One region of the Ruminococcus sp. Marseille-P328 genome, then DNA from elsewhere that is predicted to be linked to it. Evidence: riboswitches for the same ligand, from Rfam matches in the RefSeq annotation. Region 1 holds a riboswitch; the other holds the start of a gene.

Evidence for each region. Region 1 has a riboswitch for thiamine pyrophosphate ahead of thiD (bifunctional hydroxymethylpyrimidine kinase/phosphomethylpyrimidine kinase). Riboswitches for the same ligand answer to the same signal wherever they lie in the genome.
Region 2: linked by a shared signal. The riboswitch ahead of ACESTK_RS11455 (thiamine-binding protein) and the one ahead of thiD (bifunctional hydroxymethylpyrimidine kinase/phosphomethylpyrimidine kinase) in region 1 are both predicted to bind thiamine pyrophosphate.

Annotation. Positions count from the first base shown of each region.
Region 1 is NZ_CAXUBQ010000027.1:673-12,375, forward strand. Features, by position in the region: gene ACESTK_RS16700 (AraC family transcriptional regulator) at 1-547, shown strand, start outside; gene ACESTK_RS16705 (alpha-glucosidase) at 703-2,379, shown strand; TPP riboswitch at 2,451-2,556, shown strand; gene thiD (bifunctional hydroxymethylpyrimidine kinase/phosphomethylpyrimidine kinase) at 2,759-3,601, shown strand; gene cytX (putative hydroxymethylpyrimidine transporter CytX) at 3,603-4,778, shown strand; gene ACESTK_RS16720 (alpha-L-fucosidase) at 4,993-6,315, opposite strand; gene ACESTK_RS16725 (M28 family metallopeptidase) at 6,340-7,602, opposite strand; gene ACESTK_RS16730 (transglutaminase domain-containing protein) at 7,599-10,148, opposite strand; gene ACESTK_RS16735 (copper homeostasis protein CutC) at 10,230-10,976, opposite strand; gene ACESTK_RS16740 (DeoR/GlpR family DNA-binding transcription regulator) at 11,115-11,703, opposite strand, start outside.
Region 2 is NZ_CAXUBQ010000014.1:95,495-107,197, forward strand. Features, by position in the region: gene ACESTK_RS11445 (AAA family ATPase) at 1-1,186, shown strand, start outside; gene ACESTK_RS11450 (NUDIX domain-containing protein) at 1,279-1,785, shown strand; TPP riboswitch at 1,990-2,096, shown strand; gene ACESTK_RS11455 (thiamine-binding protein) at 2,242-2,538, shown strand; gene ACESTK_RS11460 (ABC transporter permease) at 2,507-3,289, shown strand; gene ACESTK_RS11465 (ABC transporter substrate-binding protein) at 3,282-4,289, shown strand; gene ACESTK_RS11470 (ABC transporter ATP-binding protein) at 4,404-5,156, shown strand; gene ACESTK_RS11475 (Na+/H+ antiporter NhaC family protein) at 5,335-6,660, shown strand; gene ACESTK_RS11480 (DUF6783 domain-containing protein) at 6,755-6,910, opposite strand; gene ACESTK_RS11485 (MFS transporter) at 7,048-8,400, shown strand; gene ACESTK_RS11490 (alpha/beta fold hydrolase) at 8,555-9,550, shown strand; gene ACESTK_RS11495 (gamma carbonic anhydrase family protein) at 9,868-10,371, shown strand; gene ACESTK_RS11500 (DUF3427 domain-containing protein) at 10,376-11,703, shown strand, end outside.

The DNA.
Region 1 (11,703 bases):
CATCACTAACGCATTTTACCGCTGCAGCTTTTCTGAACAATTGGAAGAGCTTCATGATTCCTTACATATAAATTTATTCCGCGCTTCTGGAAATGCCATTGTCGGCCTGGCAGATCAGCTTCTGATCAAGGCTTCCCTGTTAAATATTTTTGCAGATTTTTCCAATCGCCAGCTTTTTTCCCAGACTGAAAAATCTGATGACCACAGGGTCGAGACCATAAAAACCACAATCACTTACATCCGCGACCATTACCAGGAAAAAATTTATATCCGCGATCTGGCATCCCTGATCGGACTCAATGAGCAATACTTTTGCCGTTTTTTTAAAAAAGCAATCGGCATATCTCCCATAGAATACCTGAATGAATATCGCATCCGCCAGGCAGTACGTTTATTAAAAGACAGCAGTCTTCCAGTGACCGAGATATGTCTGGACTGTGGTTATAACAATATGGGGAATTTTCTCAGAGAATTTCGCAAATATACAGGAACCACACCTCTGCAATATCGGAAACACAGCCAGGGGATTGAGAATCCTTCCTTATAAAACACGCTTGCACCCCCCTATGTACGAAATGATTTTCCAAACAATCTCTGGTCAAAATTTCGTATTTTTTAATCAAATTAAGGGAAGTATTTTCTTTTTCATGTATGTATAATGTACTTAGTTCAAAGATAATCATTATATATAAGGAGACATAAATGAATAGCACGAAAAAAAAATGGTGGCAGGATAAAGTAGCCTATCAGATTTATCCGAAAAGCTTTTATGACACAAACGGTGATGGAATCGGCGATCTGCCGGGAATTATTGAGAAACTGGATTATTTAAAGGAGCTGGGGGTTGACATTGTCTGGCTTTCCCCCTGCTATCGCTCCCCTCTTGCCGACCAGGGATACGATATTTCCGATTATTACGACATTGACCCGCGATTCGGAACTATGGAGGATATGGACCGCCTTATCGCAGAAGCAAAGAAGCGGGACATGTATATTGTCATGGATCTGGTTGTAAACCACTGCTCTGATGAGCACGAATGGTTTAAAAAAGCCTGTAAAGATCCGGATGGAAAATACGGCCGTTTCTTCTATTTAAGAGACAAAGAAGATGGTAAGCTTCCTACTAACTGGCGCTCCTATTTCGGAGGTTCGGTATGGGAGGATCTGCCTGGCACCAACAAACAGTACCTTCATGTTTTTCATAAAAAGCAGCCTGACCTGAACTGGGAAAATCCAGAGCTCCGTGAGGAAGTATATAAAAATATTAACTGGTGGCTGGACAAGGGTCTTGGCGGTTTCCGCATTGATGCTATCATTAATATCAAAAAAGCTCTTCCTATGCATGATTATGAGCCTGATCGTGAGGACGGACTCTGCAGCATTAATAAAATGCTGGAGGAAGCTACCGGAATCGGAGAATTTCTTGGAGAAATGCGTGACCGCACCTTCAAGCCCCACGATGCTTTTTCCGTAGGTGAGGTTTTCAACGCAAAAGACGAAGAGCTCCCGGATTTTATTGGAAACAATGGTTATTTTTCTTCTATGTTCGACTTTAACGAAACCATTTTCGGAGGTTCTGAAAAAGGCTGGTACGATTGCAAAGAAATCACACCTGACGACTACAAGCGCTGCTGTTTTGAGACACAGGCCAAAATGGGGGATTTCGGATTCGTTTCCAATATTATCGAGAATCATGACGAGCCTCGCGGTGTCAGTCACTATATTCCAGAAGGTGATTGCTGTGACACAAGCAAAAAAATGCTGGCAGCATTGAATTTCATGCTTCGTGGACTTCCCTTTATTTATCAGGGACAGGAGCTTGGCATGGAAAATATCCCGTTCAAATCAATTGACGAGGTAGATGATATTTCAACTCTGGATGAATATAAAGTTGCACTTGACGCCGGACTTACCCCGGAAGCAGCTTTGAAAGCTGTTGCCCGCCGCAGCCGCGACAATGCCCGTACCCCCATGCAGTGGACTGGTGAGGAAAATGCCGGATTTACAGCTGGTACACCGTGGCTTCGGGTAAATTCCAATTATACCGCAATTAATGTGGAAAAAGAGACGATTGATCCAAATTCCGTACTTAATTTCTATAAGAAACTGATCGCTCTTCGCAAGGATCCGGAATATAAAGAAACCGTTGTGTATGGTGCTCTGGAGCCCTTTATGGAAGACCGGCATAATTTAATGGCATACTACCGTAAAGGAGATAAAACTTTACTTGTGGTTGGCAATTATCAGTGGGATGAGCAGGAAATTACACTTCCATCAGAATGCAAAAAGGTGCTGATCAATAACTACCCGGATATGGTTCTGGATGGAAATTCAGTTAAGCTGCATGGATATCAGGTGCTGGTTGTGGAGTTAGCGTAAACGATTTTCACGCTTGGTATTTATTGTATTCCAACACCTTATTGACAATTTTTCCCATTATTACTATAATAACAAAAGAACAGGGGAGCTTGTACACAGGCTGAGAGGAAATTGTGAATTTCGACCCTATTACCTGATGCGGATAATGCCGCCGTAGGAAGTCATCATGGGTTTGATTTTTTTCGGAGACACCTCATTGGGGTGTCTCTTTTTTCATATGGCAGCAATGCAGCGTTCGGCTGGGGGCACCACTTTCGGACGCTATATAAAATTAATGCATACATAACAACAGTGCCGGTTTGTAAAAAGATTTTTTCACGTTATAACTCATAACTCGTGGAAACTGCTTCAAACAAGGCCAAGAGAAAGGAAGAAAATTATGAGAACAGCATTAACAATCGCTGGAAGTGACTCCAGCGGAGGCGCCGGTATCCAGGCTGATATCAAGACAATGATCAGCAATGGAGTATATGCCATGAGTGCGATTACCGCACTTACCGCACAGAATACTACCGGTGTAACAGGTATTATGGAAGCAACGCCAGAATTTCTGGCCGACCAGCTGGATAATATTTTTACAGATATTTATCCGGATGCAGTGAAGATTGGAATGGTATCTTCCAGCGCATTGATTGAAACCATTGCGAAAAAGCTTCGCCAGTATGAAGCAAAGAACATTGTAGTAGACCCGGTTATGGTCGCCACAAGCGGAGCCAAGCTGATCAATGATGAAGCCATTGAAGCCCTTAAAAGTCAGCTTCTTCCAATGGCCACAGTCCTGACACCGAATATTCCGGAGGCAGAGGTTCTGTCCGGAATGAAAATAGAAACTGCAGATGATATGATCAAAGCCGCTGCTACCATCGGAGAGAAATACAGCTGTGCAGTGCTTTGCAAGGGTGGTCATCAGCTGAATGACGCCAATGACCTTCTGTGGCGCAAAGGCGATTACAAATGGTTCCACGGAAAGCGGATCAACAATCCAAACACTCACGGAACAGGATGTACCTTATCCAGTGCCATTGCTTCTAATCTGGCAAAGGGATTTGACCTGGATACTTCCGTGGAGAGGGCAAAGAAATATATTTCCGGAGCACTTGCTGCTATGCTGGATCTTGGAAAAGGCAGTGGTCCTATGGATCACGGATTTGCAATTAAAAATGAATTCACACTGTCACATGACGAGATTACGGCAGAAGCCGCTGATAAGGAGGCAAAATAACATGACTGAAAAACGTACTTCCATTTTTGAAAACGGCCTGATCTGGTTTGGCGCTGGTGTTTCCCTGGCGGAAATCCTCACCGGAACCTATTTTGCCTCACTTGGCTTTGGAAAAGGTCTTCTTGCCATTATCATCGGACATATTATTGGCTGTACCATGCTTTTCCTCGCCGGAGTAATTGGCGGAAAAACACGCCGCAGTGCAATGGAAACCGTAAAAATGAGCTTTGGGGAAAAGGGCGGGATTTTCTTCTCCTTCCTGAATGTACTTCAGCTGGTTGGCTGGACTGCTATTATGATCTACGACGGAGCTCTGGCCGCAAACGGTGTGTTACATACCGGAAGCTGGGTATGGTGTCTGGTAATCGGTGCACTGATCGTACTGTGGATTTTTATCGGCATCACAAACCTTGGAAAAATCAACACCATCGCTATGGCAGCACTTTTTATCCTCACACTGGTACTCTGCAAGCTCATCTTCTTTGATGGCGGGACTGCACTTGCCATTGGCGAGGAAGCCATGTCCTTTGGTGCTGCGGTTGAGCTTTCTGTTGCAATGCCACTGTCCTGGCTGCCGCTGATCAGTGATTATACCCGCAAGGCGAAGGAGCCAGTGAAAGCAACTGCTGTAAGCTCTATTGTTTACGGTCTTGTAAGCTGCTGGATGTATGTAATCGGTATGGGTGCAGCGATTTATACCGGTGAATCCGACATTGCTCAGATTATGGTGAAAGCCGGACTGGGAATTGCAGGCCTTCTGATCATTGTATTTTCCACTGTTACCACCACATTCCTGGATGCTTACTCCGCCGGAATTTCATCTGAATCTGTATTTTCCAAAATTAATGGAAAATATGCCGCAATTGCCGTAACCATCATCGGAACAATTGCTGCAATTGTATATCCAATGGACAACATTACCGATTTCCTGTATCTCATCGGTTCTGTATTTGCACCGATGATTGCCATTCAGATTGCCGATTTCTTCCTTCTGAAGCGTGCTGACAGCCTGGGCGAAGCGGTTGACATAACAAATGCGGTAATCTGGGTGATCGGATTTGTGCTGTACCGAATTTTAATGAGAATTGATATTCCTGTGGGAAATACACTGCCAGATATGGTGGTTACCATTCTCATTTGTATGATCGTGCGAAATGTTTTAAAGAGTAAAAAATAGACTTTCACTTTAGAGTGTATTGGATAAAAGGCTTTCTGCAAGATATGCGTCGCAATTTGCAGGAATGATTTTTCAAACACGCTCTAGCTTTCGTATAAACACTACTCGGTTCAGGAAAGTGCCAGAGATGGGCTTTCTTATAAATCCAAAAAGGGGCTGCCATTTCCCGGCAGTCCCTTTCTGTTTATTTCTTTTTATATCTGCTTATATCTGTTTATTCTTCTGTTTCTTCCAGCGTTACTTCCACAACCGTATCCCGGGCATCTGGAAGCGGGTAGCTGTCGCAGGTGTCAGCGTTGAGGAAAAAGAACTGATTCTGGGAGTATTCCTTCAGGTTCCAGTAATCCGTAAGCTTTACCTCGGAATTGTCGGAAAGACGGCGGAGTTTTTTGATCTTGCCGTGGATTCCGGTGAGAGGGATTGCTCCTGCCTGGGGCTCCATAACGTGGGCGTAGATCTTATTTCCGTTGCGGGTGTAACGGCCCCATTCCGGTTTATCGATTTCAGCATAGCCACAGCCGTAGATGCTCTTGGAGTTCTCGTCCATCCACTCTCCTACTTCTTCCAGAATCTTCACAGACTCCTTCGGAATACGGCCTTTTGCATCAGGCCCCACATTCAGGAGCAGGTTGCCGCCCTTGCTGACACACTCAACCAGCATGTGGATGACCATTTCAGCTGATTTATAATGACGGTCACTGGAGGAATAGCCCCAATTGTTATTCAGGGTCAGGCAGGCTTCCCATGGTACCGGATTACCAAGCTCATTGCGGATTCCTGCTGGTGGGATCATCTGCTCCGGAGATGCGAAATCACCGGAATATTCGGTAGGATTTGCAGTAAGGATAGAACCGGAATCCTCAGCACTGCCCTCCAGACGGTTATCAATGATCAGCCAGGGCTGGATGGAACGCACCATGGAAATCAGCTCCTGGGCTTTCCATTTGTCGCACTTCATATCGCCGTAGGAGAAGTCGAACCACATCAGATCCAGCTTACCATAATTGGTAAGAAGCTCTTTGATCTGCCCAAACATAAATTCCAGATAGCGGTCGAAATCGCGGTTTTCATTGGAGCATTCCGGATGGTTGCGCATTGGATGGTGCATATCCCCATAGTGTGGGAAATCCGGGTGGCGCCAGTCTATAATAGAAAAATACAGACCTACTTTGATTCCTTCTGCACGGAATGCCTCCAGGAACTCTTTTACCAGGTCTTTGTGGCAGGCTGCGTTCATGGAATTGTAGTCAGTAAGTTTGGTGTCAAAAAGGCAGAAGCCGTCGTGGTGTTTGGCTGTGAGCACAGCATATTTCATGCCCGCCTTTTTCGCAAGACGCGCCCACTCTCTTGGGTTGTAATTCTCAGCTGTGAACTCTTCTGTGAGATGGCAGTAGTCCTCATGTGGAATCTGCTCCACGCTGCGCACCCATTCTCCTCTGGCAGGGATTGCATAAAGTCCCCAGTGAATAAACATGCCGAAACGGGCGTCACGGTACCATTCGGTACGTTTTGTTCTTTCTTCGATTACTTTGTTCATTTTATAATGTCCTTTCCTGTAACATTAGGCAAAATACTTTTCCAGTTCTCTCTTCATATCCTCTGGAATTTCCCGTTCAAAGGAAAGCTCTGGCTTGTTTGCCACCCATGTAGCTGCTGTGCAGAGAGTTTTCGCTCCTTCTTCCAGTGCACGAGGAGAAATATATTCTACCGTATCGTGTCTTGTATGCATGCCAAAGCCGTCACGGTTTAAGGTAAGCGCTGGCACACCTTTCCATGCGAAAGTATTAGAATCGCTGGCCCAGACCTGATTTTTGATAGTAACACCCAGCTGATTTTCTTCCATAAGGGTTTTCAGTTCTGCGCAGACGGTCGGATCTGCAGTTACACCCAGAACGTTTCCTCCCAGGAGCTGCCCTGCCAGGTCTACATTCAGATTAAACACATGGCTACTCATTTCTCCTTTATGGGATTTCACATAATTCTGGCTTCCAACCAGACCTTTTTCCTCGGAGCCAAACCAGATGAACTCCATAGTTCTGGCTGGTCTGTGCTCTGCGAAATGATGGAAAGCTTCCATCACCATGGCGCCGCCAGACATATTGTCATATGCACCAGGACCTTCCGGAACAGAATCATAGTGAGCTGTTACCGTAACGATTTCTTCTGGAAAATCAGTTCCCAGAATGCGTACTGCCACATTAGCGGAATTGCGGGAAATCTCGCTCTGCTGAATGTTCAGGCAGCACTGGGAAGCCTGTTTCTCCACGATTTCCACTGCATCCAGGTAATGGACAGATACGCCTGGAAGATCACCTGCCTTGCGGCGGTACTGGGTTGGAATCCGGTCTTCCCCCTGATCCAACGGCGTGCCGCATACGGTTACAAAGCCAAGTGCACCTGCTGCTTTTATTTTATTTATCATATCTTCACGAATAGGATCGCAGACCAGCACAACTGCCCCTTTTGCCTTGGAAAGACTGATGTCGTCACCCTTTCCCACGAAGAGAAATGGTGCGGTGATGCCTTCTTCCGGGGTACAGGCGCCATTCAGGTAGGCACGCACCGGATAAGCCTTCTTATAAGGCTGGCAGATTACCAGCTCTGCCTTTTTCTGCTGAAAATCCGGACACTGAAAAAATTCCATGCGGGGTGTCTGGATGTAGGCGGGCTTTCCAAGCTGGGCTGCTGCCTGCTCCGCTTCCTTCAAAATGTATTCCGCTGCTTTGTGCTCCCCCTTTGTGCCGGATTCACGGACGTAAGCCGTGTCAGCTACAAACTGGTATGCACGTTGTCCATCTGGGTGAATTTCTGTGTATTTACTCATACTTGCGCCTCCGGCACTTCTTCCATAATACGGATCAGCATATCGCCAGTTCCTACATTATATCCGCTGGTTGCATAAATCCCTACAGACTCGCCATTTGTTACCAGGATCAGCGGAAGCTTGTCCGGATCAACGTACATTCTTCTTCCCAGAAGTTCGATGTTTTCCTCAAAGGAATCGTAATAGATGGAAACCTTTGGGAACATCTTCAGCACTTTTCCCAGAAGAGGATCCTGCTTGGCTTCCGGAGTACGAATCATGAAAGAGATGGAATTTTCAAATTCGTGGAATTTTTCTGCATGTTCCAGCATTTCGTTCAAAATATGTTCCGTAGGCTCCCGGCTCTCTTCCAGCCACATGAGAATTTTCTTGCCGCCTTTGGTTAACTCAGCGCAGGTTACTGTGTTTTCGGTAGAATCTTTTACTTCAAACTCCGGAAGGGAAATACGCTCCAGCATATCGCCAAGCTGAGCTTCGCGGAGACGCAAGGTTTCTTCTCTCTGTCCGCCTTCTTTTATCGTAAATGTTTTCTCCCATGCAAACTGATTTCCGTTAGGAAGACGGTTGGTGGTGATGATCCGGTAGGTTCCTGGAATAAGTGCAAGCTTCAAGTTATCCCCATCCCAGCTTCTGCCTGTAAGATTCAGGGAAACATATTCATTTCCAACCAGACGTCCCATGGTCCAGTTCTGATAGTAGTTCCATACAGCATCTTCCTCTTTTTTCAGTATTAGAACTGCGCCACCCTCCTGCTGTTTCAAAACGGGAACAAACAGGTCTTTTACCCAATATTCCATTACCTTATTATCTGGATTCAATCTTGCCGGAATTCCCAGTGTACGGGCGATTGCCACCAAAAGTACCTTCTGGGAACGCTCGGTACCAATTCCGGATACCAGGCATTCGTATGGAGTTTCCATTACGGTCTCGCGCTCGTTATCCGGGTAGGCGGTGATATGCGCCTGGATATAATTCCAGATCTCTGCCGGATTTGCGCGGAAGTCTGCTTTCTGCTCTTCTGTGAAGAAGGAGAGAATGCCCTTTCGGTACGGACGAAGAAGCTCGTCCTCCACACGGGGATTTAATACATAATTGATATAGAGATTATAGCCATTCTCAGCACCTGGGGTGCCATCCATTTCTTTTTCACCACATTCCTTAGCACCAGACTTTGTTTTAAATTCCTTCGCATACCTCTTTCCATATTCCAGATGCTCTTCCAACACACTGCAAACACAGTCTGTATGATCCTTCTCTGAAAGCACATCCACTATTTCCTGACGAAGTTCTTTCTCGTCTTCTCTTGCAAGAAAAGCGGTCAGTTCCGGGTTTACCCAGTTCTCTTTCTTTTCTTTGCGGATCTTGTTTGCTTCATTCAGTCGTCTGGTTCCTTCTGCTTTCTGCTCCGGGGTAGGCATGTCCGGGTTCACCGGGGTGTCAACTGGAGCAATTACATCTACAGCTCTCCAATCCTCAGCTTCCACAGTCTCACCAGTAAGAATCAGGGAAATCTCATCCTGCGCTCTGGTATCCAGATCTGCCTGTGCAAATCCTTCCATTCCCGGAAGGAACGCCAGAACTCTTACACTTCCCAAACCGGTCACTAAAGAAACGGTTCCATCTTCGTCTGTCTCTGCCTTTGCAATGGGAAAATACTCTCCCATATTCAATACCAGAAACTGCACCTGAGCGCCCTTTACAGCCGCACCCTCTTTATCTGTCACTTTTACAGAAACTGTTTTCACCTTAGCATAACGCGCAGTCTGGTTCAGCATAACCGCCGCACCTTCTTTGCCAATCACATCCTCCCCCTCTGCCGGGAAAAGATCAAACAGGCGGGAATGCACCATCATTGCTCTGGAAGAAGCATTGGTAAACCACCCCTTATTCAGGATCATAAGCGGCTCACATGCGCCTGTGAAATACCATTTTCCGTCACACCAAAGCTCCACCCATGCGTGGTTGTCATCACAGTGGGACCACCTTGGCACATACACCTGCCGCGCCGGAATTCCCACACTCCGAAGTGCATTTACCAGAAAAACAGACTCCTCACCGCAGCGTCCGTAACCTCTTCGATATACCGTAAGTGCCGGAAGTGTACGGTCATCACCACTATGATAAGTAGCTTCCTCCGCACACCAGTAATTTACCTCAATTGCCGCATCTTTCGCATTTTTTCCTTCAATTCTATCCTTCAACTCATTCCAGAAAAAGCTTCGACAAGGAAGTACCTCTTCCTCATTCACCCTGTGATCCAGAATATAATTCAAAAACATCTCCTCCGGCAGCTCTTTCACCCTGTCCAGCGTATTATAAAGAAACAGCCCATGACTTGCGAAATCCTGAATCTCCTCAAAAGTATAATTCACAAGATCACTATAAGGCGCGGTCACATACAAATACTTCATTGCCAGCCCCAGATCTCTGCCGCATCCATCCAGCTTCTCACAAATCGTCTTCAGCGGCTCCCTGTCCGGTCCAAGCTTCTCTGTTAATTTCAAAAATTCTTCTTCAATCTTCTTCTGACTGTTCTGAAGAAACATCTATTCATCCTCCTACTTTAAATAGAAAAAACGCCCTTTCACGAAAAAATTGTTCTTTTTTTGTGAAAGAGCGTCCCAGCCTCAAAGCCTTGCTAAAACTTCCCGGGCCTTTTTCACCTCAGCCTCACTAGTGCGGAAAATCTCATACTCACTCAAAGAAGGCAGTCCCATACTCACACCCTCTTTGCGGTACTTCATCTCACTGTCCAGCAAAACCTTGCCCGTCATATGATAATCTGTGATTCCGGTTTTCTCATAGATTGGAGCAATCACGTCTGCATTCACTCCTGCACCAGCCATAATGTGAATACGACCTGCACTCTTTTCCACCAGCTCTGCAAGCAGCGGCGAACCATCCACACAGTTATTCTTCTGTCCAGATGTAAGAATGGTGTTAAAACCAAGAGAAATGGCCTGCTCCAGGGCCTCCATTGGATCCCTGCACACGTCAAAAGCCCTGTGCAAAGTTACAGACATCCCCTTCGCTTCCTCCATAAGCTGTGCCAGATGCTCCACATCCAGGGAGCCATCCGGTCTTAGCATACCGATCACAACTCCCTGAGCACCCAGTTCCCGGAATCTTCTCACTTCTGAACGAATAATATCAAATTCATATTCAGTATAACAAAAATCCCCAAATCTTGGACGGATCAGTGCATGGATCTTAATATCACTATACCTGCGGATCTCGCGGAAAAGACTCTCTGATGGAGTTGTTCCTCCAATCACCACATTTCCGCAAAGCTCGATCCTGTCTGCTCCGCCTTTCTCAGCGGCAAGTACAGATTCCACAGAATCTGCACAAACCTCCAAAGTAAATTTGCTCATATCCTCTTTTTCCTTTCACCCAGCCTGATACTATCACATTGCAGCTATTGCAATACTTTGCATTCTGATAATTTCACAAATTATTCCCATGCCCGCCGGTCTTGTCACTTTGTTGCTGCATTCCCGAGCTGCCGTTTCTTAATAGAGCGTTACACCAAGGGAATCCAGCATATCCTGCACCGACTGATCCGGGAATTCATCTGTGATGATTCCGTCCAGTTCATCAAGCTGTGTAAATTTATAAGATTCATTAAAATAAAATTTCTCCCGCTCCATCACGGCATATTTATGACGGCTGCTTTCAATTGCAGCCTTCTTGGTCAATCCGTCCTCCACTCCAAGAGTCGTGACGGTGTGATCCATCATATCAATTCCGCAGCTTCCCATAAATGCCCGGTCAAAGCTGTACTGCCGGATCACCTGGATTGCTGCAGAACCAAGGAATCCATTTACTGTAGGATACATGATTCCACCGGTTCCAATGGCTGTGATCTTGGGATTTTGCGCAAGCAGCTGTAAAATATCGATCATGTTGCTCACTACGGTAAGCTGCATTTTCGATTTCGCAAGAAGCTTGGCAAGCTCAATATTGGTTGTGGATATATCAAGAAAAATCGCTTCCCGCTCCTTGATCAGCGTCATGGCCTTAGCCGCGATCACCATCTTCCTGTCCACATGATAATTTCTTCTGTCGATAACATCTCTTTCCAGCGGGTAATCCTGGGAA
Region 2 (11,703 bases), on a different contig from region 1:
TGGTACTAACAGGGAGGACGGATATGCGGTATACCGCATTCGCGAAACTGCTTTTGGCGGCGGCACAAAGCTTTCCGCAGAGGATGGCTTTCTGCAGTTTATGATCGAGAGACTTCTGGAGAGTAATGCACCTGCTGAGGCAGAAGAGGATGAGGAACAGGAGGAAAACGGTGATGAGATGAAACTTACCAGCATTCAGAGCATTACCGATTTTATGACCTGCGCAGGCAAAACACTGCCGGATAATATCAGACTCTGGACCAGAAGAAATCTGGCAGTGGCAAGATCCAGTGAAGTTTCCCAGGAAGAGCGCCATCATGCGCAGAGGGCTCTTTCTATTATGTTGAATATCCAGTGGAAGAACAATTATTTTGAAGCAATCGATCCTGTTGAGGCAAGGAGAATCCTGGATGAAGAGCTTTATGGAATGGAGCGTGTGAAACAACGTATTATCGAGACGATTATCCAGATCAACCGTACACATACCCTTCCGGCCTACGGACTTCTTCTGATCGGACCTGCCGGTACTGGCAAATCCCAGATAGCCTATGCAGTTGCAAGAATCCTGAAACTTCCGTGGACTACGCTGGACATGAGCTCAATTAACGACTCCAAGCAGCTTACCGGAAGCCCCCGTATTTACGCAAATGCAAAGCCCGGAATTATTATGGAGGCATTTTCCATGGCTGGTGCCTCTAATCTGGTATTTATTATTAACGAGCTTGATAAGGCAAATTCCGGCAAAGGAAATGGAAATCCGGCAGATGTACTTCTTACGCTTCTGGACAACCTTGGATTTACAGATAACTATATGGAGTGTATGATCCCAACTGGTGGTGTGTATCCAATTGCTACTGCAAATGACCGTGACCAGATCAGTGCACCGCTGATGTCCAGATTCGCAGTAATTGATATTCCGGATTACACAGCTGAGGAGAAGAAAGTAATCTTTTCCAGATTCTCTCTTCCGAAAGTTCTTAAGAGAATGCATATGGAAGAGAGTGAGTGCATTATCACAGAGGGTGCGCTGGAGGCAATCATCCAGCGTTATTCCAATACTTCAGGTATTCGTGATCTGGAGCAGGCAGCAGAGCACATTGCGGCAAATGCACTGTATCAGATCGAGGTCAACCATGTAGAGAAGGTAGAGTATACCAGAGAGATGGTGGAGGAACTTCTGAAATAGAAAAGATGAATTATTATATTCGATAACAATATTCGCAAAATAATCATAATATAAAAATATACAAGAGAAACATATAACAGGAGTGATAAAAATTGGAATTCTGGGACATCTATGATATTAACAAGAAACCTACAGGCCGTACCATGAAGCGAAACGACTGGTGCTTAAAAGACGGGGAATACCATCTCACCGTACTTGGAGTAGTGGCAAGACCAGATGGTACGTTTCTCATTACCAAACGTGTGATGACAAAAGCCTGGGCACCAGGCTGGTGGGAAGTTTCCGGCGGTGCAGCACAGGCAGGGGAATCTTCTTATGATGCTGTACTCCGCGAAGTGAAAGAGGAGACAGGCCTTGATGTAAGCGGTGCGCAGGGCGGCTATCTTTTTACTTACAAAAGAGAGAATCCAGGGGAGGGAGACAACTATTTCGTAGATGTTTACCGCTTTGTGATGGATGTGAAAGAAGAAGATCTACACCTTCAGGAAGAAGAGACAGACGGCCACATGTTTGCCACTCTGAATCAGATCAAGGAATTTGCAGCCCAGGGAAAATTCCTGCACTATGACAGTATTCAGGCTGCCTTTGAGAATCTGTAGATTTATTATATATTCTGCAGGAAATAACTGTGATATGCAGGGAGATTTTTTTTACGAATTCTGATGAAATGGGAATATTAATTAGAGCGTGCTGGTCAGACTGCGAGCAGTACAATTCTGTTAAGGGTATGTAAAATATAATTGAGATAAAAATAGTTTCTTGTAATTTGAAGAAAGGTGTATTATAATAAGCAACGAAATCTGAATAAAGACCAGGGGAGTTTCAATTGAGAAGCTGAGAGTAAGGTAGTCCTTAGACCCTTTTAACCTGTTGGATCATGCCAGTGTAGGAAGTGTTTAACGATGTAATTAGGAGCATTTGTCTGGATGGCAGGTGCTCTTTTTTCATACTGACTGACAGAGCCTGTTCAGTTCCGTCACAGTTTCAAGAATGGTTCTTATTCGATTTTTAACGCAAAGTCCTGTTTATGGGACAGAAAATAGGAGGAAAAGAAAATGAACGCAAGTGTAGCAATTCAGGTACTGCCAAATGTACAGGATGAAGAGGAAGTTATCCGCATTGTAGACGAGGTGATCGCCTACATCAGATCCACTGGTCTGAACTATTATGTAGGACCATTTGAGACCACCATTGAAGGTGATTACGACCAGCTGATGGATATTGTAAAAGAGTGTCAGCATGTAGCTGAGCGCGCAGGCTGCAAGGCTATGAGCGTATATGTTAAAATTGCATATAAACCAGAAGGGGATGTACTTACCATTGAAAAGAAAGTTACCAAACATCACCAGTAAGATACCTCCAATTGCAGCCATGGCCGTGATTCTGCTTGGCTGGGAAGTGGTAAGCATTTCGGGAATTGTTCCCTCCTACATGCTTCCATCTCCGGTAGCAGTGCTGACAGCCCTGTTTGGCGATCTGCCAACCATACTTTTCCATGCGAAATTCACTTTGCTGGAATCCTTTTACGGACTTCTCATTGGAATCGCGCTGGCATTTGTGTTTGCAACTATGATGGATCGGTTCCGTGTAATGGATCAGGCATTTTATCCGATCATGATCATTACGCAGACCATACCGACCATTGCCATTGCGCCAATTCTGGTGCTTTGGATGGGATTTGGAATGGCACCGAAGATCACTCTGGTTGTGATCACCACTTTTTTCCCAATTACAATCGGACTGCTGGATGGATATAAAAGTGTGGATCCGGATGCCATTCGTCTGATGAAGGCCATGGGAGCCAGCCGGGCACAGATTTTCCGCCATGTGAAATTTCCAGGTGCTTTGCCCCAGTTTTTTTCCGGGCTGAAAATATCTGCTTCCTATGCAGTTGTAGGAGCAGTTGTTTCTGAGTGGCTGGGTGGATTTAACGGACTTGGTGTTTATATGACCCGTGTAAAAAAAGCATATTCTTTTGATAAAATGTTTGCAGTCATTATCTTCATTGTGATCATCAGCCTTTTACTTCTTCTGGCAGTAAATATTGTCAGCCGGATCACAATGCCATGGCTGCAGGTAGAAAAGGAGAAAAATCATGAATAAGAATCTGAAAAAAGTAATCGCACCAGTTGCAGCGGCAGCTATGGTGCTTGCAGTTCCTACAGGTGTATACGCAGAAGATGGTGCACAGGAGAAAATCACATTCTGCCTGGACTGGACACCGAATACCAACCACACCGGACTTTATGTAGCACAGGCAAAAGGCTACTACGAAGAAGCTGGTCTTGATGTGGAAATCGTTCAGCCACCGGAAAATGGGGCAGCCCTTATGTGCGCAGCAGGTCAGGCTCAGTTTGCGATCGAGGCCCAGGATACCATGGCTGCTTCCCTTGCACTTGACGAGCCTCTTGGAATCACAGCAGTTGCAGGAATCATTCAGCACAACACCTCCGGAATCCTTTCCCGAAAAGGTGACGGAATTGATAAACCAGCCGGACTTACCGGAAAAACCTATTCCACATGGGATTCCCCAATCGAGCTTGCTATGCTGGAAAATGTTGTAAACGGCGACGGCGGAGATTTCAGTCAGGTTACCCTGATCCCTAATGATATTACAGATGAGCCTGCAGCACTTGCTGCCAATCAGACGGATGCCATCTGGGTATTCCAGGGCTGGGGCGGAATCAATGCTGACGTAGAAGGTGTAGACTGCGACTATTTTGCATTCTCTGATATCAATCCTGTATTTGACTACTACACACCGGTTATCATTGCAAATAACGACTATCTTGCTGAGAATCCGGATCAGGCGAAAGCATTTATGGAAGCAACTGCAAAGGGATATGAGTTTGCAGCAGAGAATCCGGATGAGGCAGCACAGATCCTCATTGACGGCGATAATACAGGCTCTCTGAAGGATGCTGAAGATCTTGTAAAGAAGAGTCAGGAATTCCTTTCCACAAAATACATTGACGATGCAGAAAGCTGGGGCGTAATTGATGCAGACAGATGGAATGCATTCTACAAATGGCTGTATGAGAACCAGCTTTGCGACAAGGATCTTACTGGAGTCGGATTTTCTAACGAGTATCTTCCACAGTAAGGAATGAAAGAGAAAGAAATTAACGCATAGAGCTATTCTGTCAGGAAAATTTACCCCGATTTTTGCGGAAAATGGAACTGGTTATAGAAGTAGCACTGTGCATAAGGAACGAATATGTCATCAGAACAAAATAAAGTGATTTTAAGAGCAGAACATATTTCAAAAACATACGGTGAAAAAAAGGTTTTGGAGGACATTTCCATTTATCTGGAGCAGGGGGAACTGGTTTCCCTTCTGGGAGTCAGCGGTTCCGGAAAGACCACATTGTTCAATGTGCTTTCCGGTATTATCCCACCTGATGAAGGAAAGGTCTATCTGAAAGATCAGGATGTGACTTCCACACCTGGAAGCATCAGTTACATGCTGCAGAAGGATCTTCTCCTTCCCCACAAGAAAGTGATCGACAATGTAGCACTTCCCCTTGTACTGAAAGGCGTGAAGAAAGCAGAAGCCAGGGAAAAGGCCAATCCGCTTTTTGCAGAATTTGGTCTGGAAGGCACCCAGTATCAGTATCCAAGCCAGCTGTCCGGCGGTATGCGACAGCGTGCGGCTTTGCTTCGAACTTATTTAAGTTCCAGCGGAGTTGCCCTTCTGGATGAGCCTTTCAGTGCACTGGATACATTGACAAAGGCCAGCGTGCATAAATGGTATCTGGAAGTTATGCAGCATATTGATCTGTCTACCTTGTTTATCACCCATGATATTGATGAGGCCATTCTTTTGTCCGACAGGATTTACATCCTGAACGGAACTCCGGGAACCATCAAAGATGAGATCGTGATCCAGGAGAGAAAACCAAGGGCAGAGGATTTTGCATTGTCAGAAGAATTTTTGGAATATAAGAGACAGATTATCAGCAAGCTGTAGTTTTTCGGTTGATGAAAATAAAACTTCCCGGCAGGTTTCATACTACCTGAGTTTGAGCGCTCAGAAGCAGAAGCCTGCCGGGATCTTTTTATATAAAATATCCAGTTGACTTGCTATTGTGAAGCGGACACAAAAATGATACTATTAGTACTATAACTAAGAAGGAGAAAAGTGTAGGATGAGGAAAAATGAAAAAAGAAATGGAAAAGCACTGCTTCCTATAGTAGTGTTTGTTGTTTTGTATCTGGGGCTTGGCATATTATTTGAGTATGGTCTGGATATCGAGATGGGATTTTATAAAATTCCCGTTGTCGTTATATTTCTGGTTGCATTACTTGTTGCCTGTATACAGAACCGCGAGCTTAAATTGGATGATAAGCTGGAAGTTATGGGGATGGGAATCAGTGATCCTAACATTATTACAATGATCATAATTTTTATGCTGTCAGGTATTTTTGTAGGTATAGTCGGAAGAACATCTGCAAACAGTGTTGCATATTTTATTTTGTCACTGGTTCCGCCTCAGTTTGCAGTTGTTGTGCTTTTTGTGGTTAGCTGTTTTGTTTCTCTTGCAATGGGTACCTCTGTAGGAACAATTACGCTGATTGTTCCAATTGGAGTTGCAGTAGCAAGAGTATCCGGATTTGCACTGCCGGTTTGTATTGGTTCTGTCATGAGCGGCGCCATGTTTGGAGATAATCTGTCATTTATATCAGACACAACCATTGCTGCATGTAATGGACAAGGCTGTGAAATGAAAGATAAATTTAAGGAAAATTTCTTTATTGCACTGCCGGCTGCCATTGCCAGCATTGTTATTCTGCTGGTTTTGTCTGTGAAAAATTATAATGGTGGATTTATCGAAGAAAAATACGATTTAATACAGACCGTTCCCTATATTCTGGTTCTTATAGGTGGTATCATCGGATTTAATGTATTTTTCGTACTGATTACAGGTATTCTAAGTGGCTCAGTTATTATGATTGCAACAGGAATGATAGCACCAACAGACCTGATCGGAAATATGGGAACTGGTGCTGCAGGGATGTTTGAAACCAGTATGGTTGCGATTCTGGTAGCTGCAATCTGTGCCCTGATCAAGGAGTACGGTGGATTTTCCGCTTTATTATACTGGATAAAGAAAGTGTTTAAAGGAAAAAAAGGCGGACTCTTGGGAATGGGATTGTTGGTTGGGTTAATGGATATTGCAACTGCCAATAATACAGTTGCGATCGTTATGGCGAACCCGATTGCAAAAGAAATGTCAAAGGATTACGGTATCAGCGCCAGAAAAGCTGCTTCTATCCTGGATACATTTTCCTGTATTTTTCAGGGTATTTTACCGTACGGAGCGCAAATGCTGGTTGCTGTTTCTGCTGCAGCCAGTTTAGGAGAAGTGGTCAGTGCATTTGATATACTTCCAATGCTGCTGTATCCTTATATGCTGCTGCTTAGTTCACTTGCTTTTATATTTACCATGAAAGTTCCGGATGGCAGACAGTGAATGGAGAAGCCTAAGCCTGTGCTCACACATACCTATCTGCTCTGCAGAATTGAGGAAGCGTATGAGCTCTTTGAAAATAAGAGAGATGGCGTAATTAAAGTGGCTGTGGAATGCTGAATAAAATCCGCAATCTGCACGCCCACTTTGCGGTATATTCTACCCGAATTCGGTTGCTGCCCGCTATGGCGCCCTCATCCGGATAAAATCTTCCACAAATTGTGACGCACATCTTGCAGAAAGCCTTTTTCAAACACTTGCAAGTAAATTATTACCTATAAAACAGTAATAAATTCTGTGAAAATTGTGCAATAGTAATGATTCGTATATTGTGAAGCGGGCACAAAAATGATACTATCATTATATAAAGAAGCAGGAGGTAAGTACGTGATGAAGAAACTTACAACAGCAAAAATATGGCAGTTTGCAGCAGGTCAGTTTGGATGGGCAATGTTGTCCGGAATCATTTCAAACTGGCTTGTGTATTTTTATCAGCCAGATGAAACCGCCATCAGCCAGGGGCAGAACGTATTTATTCCACAGGGACTGGTGGTGCTTGGCATTTTCACTATTATCGGAGGAATCACAGCCTTCGGGAGAATTTTTGATGCTTTTACAGATCCTATGATCGCGTCCTGGTCGGACCGGTGTACAGCCAAAGATGGACGGCGAATTCCATTCCTGAAATGGGCGTCCTTGCCTCTGGCACTTTCCACAGTGCTGGTGTTCTGGTCCCCGATTAATGAGAAAAGCTGGCTCAATGCAGCGTTTTTGCTGGTGATGGTTCTGGCCTATTACCTTTCCATTACAGCTTATTGCACACCGTATAATGCCTTGATTCCGGAGCTGGGACATACTCAGCAGGAGCGGCTTAACATTTCTACGGTGATTTCCTTTACATTCATTGCAGGAACTGCAGTTGCATACCTGGCACCAACTATCTGGGGTGCATTTATCCCGGCATTTGGACGTGTTGGCGCCATCCGTGTCACCTTCACGCTGATGGCAGTGGTGGCATTTATCTGCATGCTGATACCGGTATTTTGCATTCGGGAAAAGGATTACGTGGACACAGTTCCAGCAAAAGAGTCTGCTTTTCGCTCCCTGACTGCTACGTTTAAGAATGGAGAATTTTGTAAATTTGTGGGCTCCGATATTTTTTACTGGATCGCCCTTACCATGTTTCAGACAGGTCTGCCTTTCTTTGTGACCAGCCTTCTGAAGCTGCCGGAGACGATGACAACCCTGTATTTTGTGGGGATGACAGCATTGTCTTTGGTATTTTACATTCCGGTAAATAAGCTTACCCCGAAACTGGGTAAGAAAAAGATGATTCTATTTGCATTTGCTGTATTCAGTTTGGCTTATTTCTATACAGGATTTATGGGAAAAATGAGCTTTATTCCGGAAACCGTACAGGGATTGATCCTGACGGTGGTGGCAGCGCTGCCGATGGCGATTTTCGGAATTTTGCCCCAGGCGGTTGTGGCAGATATCGCCCAGAGTGATTCCATCACATCCGGAAGCAACAGGGAAGGAATGTTTTATGCGGCAAGAACCTTTGCATTCAAACTGGGCCAGAGTCTTTCCATGCTGATCTTTACTGCTGTTTCTACGATTGGAGCAGGAGAGGGAACTGGTTATAGAATCGCAGCCTTTGGCGCAGCGGTGTTTTGTATGGTGGGCGGAATTATTCTGGTGTTTTATAATGAGAAGAAGATTAATGGGATTATTGGGGGATAGTAATAAAGTATTAAGCCCTTCGTAAATTGTAACACACATGTCGCAGCACGCCTTTTTCAAAGATACTTTTGAATAAGTTGTGTTATCAGGAATGTGTGAATCGTGATGATTGTTTTTTATGATTTTATAAGCTGCTTGTAAGAGGAGTTTTGGAATGAAAATAATACAGGAAAACGAATATTTAGATACTATGAAAAATGAGGTGGAACCTTATTTAAAGGCTCATTGCCGAGATGGGTACATTCCAGGAGCAGAAGACATTTACCATGAGAAAAATGGAATTATAGGAAAAATCCATGTGAAACGTTATCTGGCAGATGATCCAAAAGGGGTGGTTGTAATCAGCCACGGCTTCACAGAAGGTGCGCCAAAATATGAGGAGATGATTTACTATTTTTTACAGGCTGGCTATCACGTATACATGCCAGAACATATGGGACACGGCCAAAGCTACCGCCTGACAGCAGATCCCTCATTAGTATATATTGATATCTGGAAGCGGTATGTAAGGGATTTTTTGAAAGTATGCCACGAAATTAAAAGGGTACATCCAGACCTGCCCCTGAACCTTTTTGCCCACTCCATGGGCGGTGCAATCAGCGCAATCGCCGCAGCCTGGGAACCCGCTCTTTTTCATAAAGTGATATTAAGCTCTCCTATGATCAAACCGCTCACTGGAGGCGTGCCATGGCCGTTGACTGTACTGATCGCCCATGCAGAATGCGTTTTGGGAAAGGAAGAGTCCTATGTCTTAGGACAGAAGCCATACGACGGAACCGACACCTTCCAAACCAGCGCTGGCACCTCCGAACCTAAATTTGCAAGGTACAACGACCTGAGAAAAGAAAAACAGTTTCTCCAGACCTGTGCACCATCCTATGGCTGGCTGAAAGCAGCCATAAAAATGAGCTGGTATTTAAGATACCACGGCTGGCAGAAACTCCAGTCTCCTCTGCTCATTTTCCAGGCCGAAAAAGACGATTTCATATCCGTCCGCGCACTTCAGAAATTCGCAGCGAAAGTCAAGAAGCGCGGTGTTGCCCCCTGCGAGTATGTTTACATGCCTGGGACGAAGCATGAGATATATTGTGGCGGGGATGGGACGATGGAAGTTTATTGGGATATAATAGAAAAGTTTTTAATACAATAAGTTTGGTGTTGCCTATAAAAGAAGATTATTAGTGTAGGAAACTCTGTTTTGCTGGAGCCCATTGCAGATGCGTTTTCCATATCTGTTACTGAACTGATTTCCGGTAATACCGTGAACAACGCTAACGTGTCCGCAAACATAAAAAAAGAAACGAGCATATTTTGGAATTAAAATAAAATTAATTTTAGAACAAAAAAATTGATATACGCCCAAGTAACTGAATGAAATAATATACAATCTCTTTTTTTGGTATGGTACTATAATGAAAACAGTCTGACATTGGTTCAATATAATATCATGAGATCGGAGAATGATAAATGAACTATAAAAATGTAAAAATAGATAAAACAGCAAAAATTGCGAAGCAGTCCGTAATCATCGGTGATGTAACAATTGGCTGTGACAGCTGTGTGCTATACTACAGTGTAATCCGCGGAGATGACGCGCCAATCGTAATCGGTGAGGAAACCAACATCCAGGAAAACTGCACAGTCCACGTCAGCCGAGGCCTGCCAGTCTATATTGGGAACAATGTCACAATCGGCCACAATGCCGTAATCCATAGCTGCACAATCGGTGACCGCACTTTAATTGGAATGGGCGCCATAATCCTTGATGGAGCCAAAATCGGCAGCGACTGCATCATCGGCGCCGGAAGCCTTGTCACCAAAAACACCATCATCCCAGACGGCTCCCTGGTAATAGGAAGTCCTGCGAAGATTAAGAGAAATCTTACGTGGGAAGAGAAGATTGGGATTGTGGAGAATAGTAAGGAATATGTGAGTGTGGCGGAAGAAATGTGGAAGCAGGGAGTGTTATAAACAGATGAGCAAAATTGATGAAATGCGATCCGGTTTTGAAACTGCATATATAGACGGGGCTGTTGCATCTGGTAGTACATATCGTCCTAGATTTGTATCAAACAATTACAAAAAAGGGAAAAAGGTTCTTTCATCCATAGAAGATGAGCTTTTGGCATGCGACCGTTTTCAGATTAGTGTAGCTTTTATTACTATGAGCGGTATCACTCCATTGCTTCAGACACTAAAAGAACTTGAAAAAAGAAATATTCCAGGTGAAATTCTGACTACTAATTATCTGAATTTCAGCGAACCAAGAGCTTTGGAGAAACTTAATTCATTATCTAACATTACTTTGAAAATGTTCGATGTAGAAAGAGCAGCCGAAGGCTTTCATACCAAAGGATACATTTTCAAAAAAGATGAAATATACCACATTATAATTGGCAGTTCCAATATTACCAGCGCTGCACTTACAAGCAATCGTGAATGGAATACTAAGCTGCTTTCAACGGAACAAGGCGAAATGGCGAAAGAAATTGTTGCTGAGTTCAGAGAATTATGGACCTCGCCTTATGCGTTAGCCTATGATGAATTCTATGAAAACTATAGAGAACGTTATAAAATAATCAAGCATCAAAGAGAGATTGCTAAAGAACAAGAGATTACGTCAATAGAAAGTTATAAGCTGAAACCCAATAGTATGCAGGTGAAATTTATTACTAATCTGCGAAAAATTGTTGAATTAGGAGAGAAAAGAGCACTCTTGATTTCTGCAACAGGAACGGGAAAAACTTTTGCTTCGGCTTTTGCGATGCGAGAATTAGGTTACAAACGAGTACTGTTCCTGGTACATAGAGGTCAATTAGCAAGACAGACGAAAAAATCTTATGAAAAGGTCTTTGGAAAATCTGTTTCCATGGGACTTGTAGGAGCTGGGTATCATGAGTATGATGCGGATTACATTTTTGCTACAGTTCAAACGTTGAATCGTGATGAGCATTTACTCCAATATGAAAAAGATGCATTTGACTGTATTATTTTAGATGAGGCTCATCATGTTCCAACCAATACTTATCAAAAAGTAATGAAACATTTTACTCCGAAGCTTTGGCTTGGTATGACAGCAACTCCAGATAAAAGAGATGATAATATGGAAGGCAGAAACGTCTATGAGCTTTTCAATTATCAGATCGCATACGAGATTCGGCTTCAACAGGCGATGGAAGAAAATCTGCTTTGTCCGTTCCATTATTTTGGAATAACAGATTTATCAATTATTGGTGATGCTGAAAATGCCAGTAGAGATTTTTCTATGTTGACAAGTGATGAGAGAGTAAAACATATTATCGG